DNA from 3 places in the Shewanella sp. DC2-4 genome. Region 1 is predicted to be linked to each of the others. Evidence: predicted binding sites of a transcription regulator. Region 1 holds the regulator's gene; each other region holds the start of a gene.

Evidence for each region. The regulator sigma-54, encoded in region 1, starts transcription at its own class of promoters, with help from an activator protein. The targets are predictions, from matches to a motif close to GTTGGCACGNNNNTNGNNT.
Region 2: a site for sigma-54 is predicted at 901-919, ahead of flgF (flagellar basal-body rod protein FlgF). Genes of this name have one in related genera too.
Region 3: a site for sigma-54 is predicted at 1,052-1,070, ahead of fliD (flagellar filament capping protein FliD). Genes of this name have one in related genera too.

Annotation. Positions count from the first base shown of each region.
Region 1 covers NZ_JABRVR010000002.1:3,666,273-3,668,548, reverse strand. Annotated here, with positions in the region: gene ptsN (PTS IIA-like nitrogen regulatory protein PtsN) at 1-323, opposite strand, end outside; gene hpf (ribosome hibernation promoting factor) at 326-613, opposite strand; gene HQQ92_RS16730 (RNA polymerase factor sigma-54) at 642-2,120, opposite strand; gene lptB (LPS export ABC transporter ATP-binding protein) at 2,228-2,276, opposite strand, start outside.
Region 2 covers NZ_JABRVR010000002.1:1,092,284-1,094,559, forward strand. Annotated here, with positions in the region: gene flgE (flagellar hook protein FlgE) at 1-782, shown strand, start outside; gene flgF (flagellar basal-body rod protein FlgF) at 956-1,699, shown strand; gene flgG (flagellar basal-body rod protein FlgG) at 1,710-2,276, shown strand, end outside.
Region 3 covers NZ_JABRVR010000002.1:4,382,329-4,384,604, forward strand. Annotated here, with positions in the region: gene fliD (flagellar filament capping protein FliD) at 1-1,031, opposite strand, end outside; gene HQQ92_RS19870 (flagellin) at 1,334-2,152, opposite strand.

The sequences.
Region 1 (2,276 bases):
TGGTCTGCAGGCACCAGTAGTGCAAATAAAATATCAACAGGTTGCTTATCGATAGCATCAAATGCTATCGGCTCTTCACACTTAATTAGTATGGCAATGGGCTGATCTATATCGGCTAGTCGACCATGTGGAATGGCGATGCCGTTACCTATACCTGTGCTCCCCATCTTTTCGCGCGCCACTAGGCTTTCGAATATCTCTTGAGATGAGAGGGTCGGGTACTGGGCAGCGACTAAGTCGCTGATGAGTTCCAGTACCTTTTTCTTGCTGCCCGGAGTGGCGCAGGTAGTGCACTCCGGCCGCAGTATGGTACAAAGTTCCATTATTAGTGTTTTGTTAACTTCTCTTTGTGTTTAATAACCTGACGGTCAAGCTTGTCAATCAGGGCGTCTATAGCGGCATACATGTCAGCATGCTCTGAAGTAGCAAAAACTTCACCACCTATGAGGTTTATTCTCGCTTCGGCAATCTGTTGCATTTTCTCAACATTGAGCACAACGTGCACATTATTGATCTGTTCGAAATGGCGTTCAAGTTTTGAAAACTTTTCTTCTACATATGCACGTAACGATTCGGTAATTTCGACATGGTGTCCACTTAGGTTTATTTGCATAGAAACGTCCTCCGATATCCACTGTAGGTTATAAACTTTTACGCTGATTAGAAGGTGGAATAAGCATAGCCTCTCGGTACTTCGCAATGGTTCTGCGGGCTACGTTGATCCCTTGTTCTGCCAGAAGTTGTGCCATCTTACTATCGCTTAATGGTTTTTTCTGGTTTTCCGCTGCCACCAGTTTCTTTATAAAGGCTCTGATTGCTGTGGATGAGCACTCACCACCATCGTCAGTACCGACGTGGCTAGAGAAGAAGTATTTTAGTTCAAAAAGTCCCTTAGGGGTATGCATGTATTTTTGAGTTGTGACCCGTGAGATGGTGGACTCATGCATTTCTACCGCTTCGGCAATATCGTTAAGCACCATAGGCTTCATGGCTTCTTCACCATACTCAAAGAAACCTTGCTGATATTGCACTATGCAATTAGCAACTTTAAGCAAAGTATCGTTACGGCTTTCTAAGCTCTTAATAAACCATTTAGCCTCTTGCAGATGGCCGCGAATAAATTGGCTATCGGCTTGGTTTTTGGTACTGCGTGCCATAGAAGCATAATGTTGATTTACATTGATTTTTGGCATGCAGTCAGGATTAAGCTCAACGACCCAGCGGCCATTTTTCTTCGACACAGACACATCTGGGATAACGTATTCGTCATTATTGGGCGTGATCAACAAACCTGGGCGAGGATTGAGGGTTTGGATAAGTGCTATACCATCCCTTAATTCATCTTCTTTTAATTTAGTCTTACGCATCAATAACCTAAAATCACGGGCGGCGATCAGATCTAAATGATCTTTGATCAGCATACGGGCGTTTTCTAGGTTGGGAGTATCAGCGGCGAAATGCGACAGTTGGATCAGCAGGCATTCACTTAAATCGCGGGCGGCAACGCCTATGGGATCAAAATGCTGAATACGCTTGAGTACGGCTTCGACTTCGTCAAGCTCAACTTCAGGATTGCCCATGGCTTCGAGAATTTCTTCAGTGCTTTGGGTGAGATAGCCCTGATCGTCGATGGCATCAATAATGGCGGTGGCAATGGCTAAATCGGTTTCAGAAAACGGCGTGAGGTTTTTTTGCCATTCTAAGTGTTCGTACAAACCTTCACTGGTCTCGCCTTGGAAGGGCATATCGTCTTCACGACTGCCGCCGGGGCCTGAGTTTGGGGAGGCGGTAAACACTTCATCCCATGTGGTGTCCATGGGGAGCTCATCGGGCATGGATTCTTTGGTTAGCGACTCTGCCGTATCTATGGTGGAGCTGTCTTTTTCTGGTGGCAGAGTGCTAGATTCACTGAAATCCGTATCGGATAGCGTTTGGTTTACAGGGGTTTTAGTGGCGTCGAATTGATCCTCTTCCAGCTCGAGAAGGGGATTAGAATCTAATGCTTGCTGGATCTCTTGCTGCAGTTCTAATGACGACAGTTGCAACAGACGTATAGCCTGTTGTAGTTGTGGCGTCATGGTTAACTGTTGACCCAGTTTGAGCTGGAGTGACGCTTTCATGTTACCGCTGATCCCTACGTTATTATTGTTGGATGAGGTCGCTTATTATTATCTTGAGTGAAGCCCAATGGCGGTATAAATTGCCTCCATTGGCTTCGCTCGATTAACTATAGCCTGAATTGTTCACCTAAGTACACAGCCCTAACTTGCTGATTG
Region 2 (2,276 bases), 2.6 Mb from region 1:
TGACAATTTATGACTCACTCGGTGAGCCACATATTATGACCACTTATTTTGTTAAGCCCAAAGATGGTTCGTACAATGGTGAGAACAATTGGGTGGCTTACTATGCTGTTGATGGAAAACAAGTCGATCTAGCCGGTCCTGCTGGTACTTATCAAACAGATACCACCGGCGATGGTACACCTGATGCAACGGGCACGGCTCAAACTGCTGGTGGTTGGAAAGGCTCTGTACTCAAGTTCAATTCTGTTGGTGTCTACACTGGTAGTGATCCTGCTATAGTCAAGACTGAGGCTTTGGGCGTCAGTGGTGCGGGTGTTTTAGGGCCTGGTGCCGATGGTACTCAAGAGTTGACTGTGAAGTTTAATGCCCCAACGCAATATGCTGCTCCTTTTGGTGCAACTGAGTTGACGCAAGATGGTACGACTGTAGGTCGCTTAACTAACGTTGAAATCGGCGAAGATGGTTTAGTGACCGCGAGTTATTCTAATGGTTCAACCGTGCCTTTAGCACGGGTTGCTTTAGTTCGTTTTGCTAACGAACAAGGTTTAACGCAAGTGGGTAATACGTCGTGGAAAGCCAGTTTAGCTTCAGGTCCAGCGTTAGCGGGTGAGGCAAATAGTGGAACTTTTGGTAGCATCAGTTCATCGGCGTTAGAGCAATCGAACATCGATTTAACGACTGAACTGGTCGATTTAATTTCGGCGCAGCGTAACTTCCAAGCGAACTCTCGTACGCTTGAAGTGAATAACACGCTGCAACAAACCGTATTACAAATCCGCTAATCATTACTTTATTTAACTAAGTGTTGCCGCCAGTGGCAACACTTAGCCTTTATCCTGCCGTCAAATCACTTCATTTTCATATTTTTCAATTCTATCAGTAAATTAAACGTTATTTTTTGTTGGCATGATGCTTGCTTGGATATTGTCATGTAGAAAATTTGACGGAGCAGTCTGTGGACAAATTCCTTTATGTCGCCATGAGTGGCGCTAAGCAAAATATGAATGAGCTGGCACTCCGTGCGAACAACTTAGCCAATGCTAATACCGATGGTTTTAAATCAGATATGGCGCAGGCCAGATCGATGCAAGCCTTCGGTGAAGGGTTGCCTTCAAGGGTGTTTGCGATGACAGAATCTCCGTCAGCTAATTTTCGCTCTGGTCCGATAAAAACCACTGGACGGGATCTCGATGTTGCCATTAAAGGCGATGGCTGGTTTGCCGTTCAGGCGAAAGATGGCAGTGAAGCTTATACCCGTTCAGGTAGTCTCAGTTTCGATGCGACGGGCATGTTGTATAACGACAGAGGCAATCCCGTGATGGGGGACGCTGGCCCGATAGTGCTGCCATTACCTATTGATAAAGTGTCAATTTCACAGGATGGCATAGTGTCTGTTCGCCCTCAGGGGGCGACTGCTGAAGTGATAGAAGAAGTGGCTAGATTGAAGTTAGTTAATCCCGGCAATACGCAGATGATGCGTGGTGAAGATGGATTATTTCGACAAATGTCAGGCGAACCAGCACCAGCTGACCCTTTCGTCGCAGTTGAAAGTGGTGCCGTAGAGGGCAGTAACGTTAACCCTGTTGATGAAATGGTGTCTTTGATTGATCTTCAGCGCCAGTTTGAATTGCAAGTCAAGATGATGAAAACCGCGGAAGAGAATGATCGCGCTTCATCTTCATTAATGCGTATTAGTTAGGAGATAGATTATGCATCCGGCGTTATGGATTAGTAAAACTGGCTTAGACGCACAGCAAACTGATATTTCAGTGATTTCAAACAACGTAGCGAACGCTAGCACTGTGGGCTACAAAAAAAGCCGCGCAGTATTTGAAGATTTACTCTATCAAACAGTTAACCAAGCAGGTGGTGTTAGTGCATCTAACACTAAGCTACCCAACGGATTAAACATAGGTGCGGGTACGAAAGTCGTCGCCACTCAAAAAATGTTTACTCAGGGTAATATGCTGACGACGGATAACTCACTGGATCTCATGATTGAAGGTCCTGGATTTTTTGAAATCCAGCTCCCTGATGGAACCACTGCTTATACTCGAAATGGTCAGTTTACCTTAGACGATACGGGTCAGATTGTGACGCCAGGTTCTGGCTATTTGCTACAACCCGCGATCACTATTCCTGATAATGCGACCAGTATTACCGTTTCAGCAGAGGGTGAAGTTTCAGTAAAAACGCCGGGTACCGCTGAGAACCAAGTCGTGGGTCAGTTGACTATGACGGATTTTATTAATCCATCGGGTCTAGATCCTATGGGA
Region 3 (2,276 bases), 720 kb from region 1:
CGTCCAATCTCAATTCCGATATCAGACAAACGCATGCCATTAGCAGCCGTTGCAAATACAGAATCACGTAATTTAGACTGGAGAAGGCGAATAGAGGTATCCCCCTTCAACACACCAATTTGCGCTTCACTCACTGCAGTGCTTTTGTCTTCCTTATCTTTATCGGAAGAGCCAGAGTCAGAGGTTTTAACGCCCATAGAACGAGTTAATTGATTAATTTGCGTCATTAAAGAATTAAATGAATCGACAAAATCCTTAACCGCTTTCTTATTCGCTTCAAAATCGTCAGTGACTTTAATCATGCTGCTTTCACCAGCCGCATGCACCTTGACTAATTCGAGGCTGACACCATCAACAACATTTTCTAGATAGTTACTACTGCTGGTAATACTGATACCGTTTAATGTAAGTTCCGCATCTTGTGCTGCACGACGTTCTGTCATGCCCCAATCGGCACCGTTAAACTCAACCTTCACTTGATTCGCGACACCCGATTCCTTTGAAGACAGCATAAATTCGATTTGGTTACCTGTGCGCACTAATGACGCTTGTACACCAGGATTACCCACTTGTTTATTGATCACATCGCGTAACTGAGACACAGAAATAGCCGCACCGCCATTAACCGTTGCCAAATCAATTTCCATGCGCTTAGTCGGATCACTACCGACTTGAATACTGATAATGCCCGACGTTGGCAACAATTCACTTTCAGAGGAATAGGCTTTAGTCAGTTGATGCGCTTGCGCAAGTTTATGCACGCTCAAATCATAGTTGCCCTTTGGAGCATCAGATTTAACTGTCGCGGTCGCATTCTCGCCCGTAACCGTAGCAATTTTGCCTTTAGCTGCATCGCCACCCATTTCACTCAGCTTAGTGGCCATCTTCTTCATATTATTTTCGAGCAATGTATAGGCATCTAACTGTGTTTTGCTGGCAGTTAGCTTGCCTTTGTAAAGCGTATCTTTACCTGCGCGGTCTGCGCCAATCAGTTGCTGAGCAAATTGTGCTGCATTCATACCTGAAATCATGACTACCTCCACTCGTTCTAGAGCAAAACGCATGCCAAAAACAAGTTACTGTTTTTAAAGAAAATTAAATAATTAACTGGCCCAAACACAGCTAAATACTTCCGCATGAACACTTAAACAGGAAAACCATCTTCCACTTTGTGTTATCGAAAATTACCCACTAAAACATGAACCTTATAGGTTTCAATCTCGGGTTTAGCGACTACCGACCAATACATAAACCGTGGCTAAAATAAAAATGCCAGTCAGCGCAACTAACTGGCATTTTAGCCGTGACCAATGACATCACTTGCCCAATAGCATTAACGCAATAGACCCATGACTAAACCCGTGTTCTGGTTAGCTGAAGACAGTACCGTTGTACCCGCCTGAACTAATAATTGATTACGTGTCATATTGGCAGATTCAACCGCGAAATCGGCATCCATAATACGGCCGGCAGCGGCTTTAGTATTTTCAGTTACGCTGGCAAGGTTAGCCGCAGTATGGCCAAGACGGTTAATGTTGGCACCTAAGGTTGAACGTTCTGTCCCCACTTTAGCCAAGAAGGTATCAACAGCCCCGATAGCCGTATTGGCGGCTGCAGAAGTCAACAAATCACCAGTAACTGTCTTATCAATAGCACCTAAGGTAACTGACATTTGCTCTGCTCCATCCGAGCCAATCTGAAAGGTCACACCTTTGACGAGTACACCATCAGTAGCATCTTTAAATAAGTTATTACCCGCATAGGTTGTATTTTCTACAATCCGGGTAATTTCTGCATTTAATTGCTTAAATTCATCATCCAACGCTTTTAAATCTGCTGTAGAGTTAACGCCGTTTGATGCTTGAGTCGCCAATTCTTTCTGGCGGTTAGCAATAGTCGTTAATTCTTCTAACGCACCATCTGCGGTTTGCAGCATAGAGGTCGCATCAGAAATATTGCGTGAAGCCGTTTCCATGCCCTTTACGTTAGCGCTCATGCGGTTAGCAATTTGCAAACCCGCTGCATCATCAGATGCGCTATTGATACGTAAACCCGTCGACAGACGCTCCATAGCATTAGTTAATAGATTATTACTTTTATTAACAGCACCTTGTGCAACAATTGACGCGTAATTAGTGTGAACACCTAACATATCAGCTCTCCTAGAAAAAACAGTTATCTTGGCTATGCCTGAATCCCGGTATAGCTCCATAACTAAGTAAGGCGACAGCAACAGCGCAAAACTAAAACTTATTTAAAAATAGATGGGAGCACCT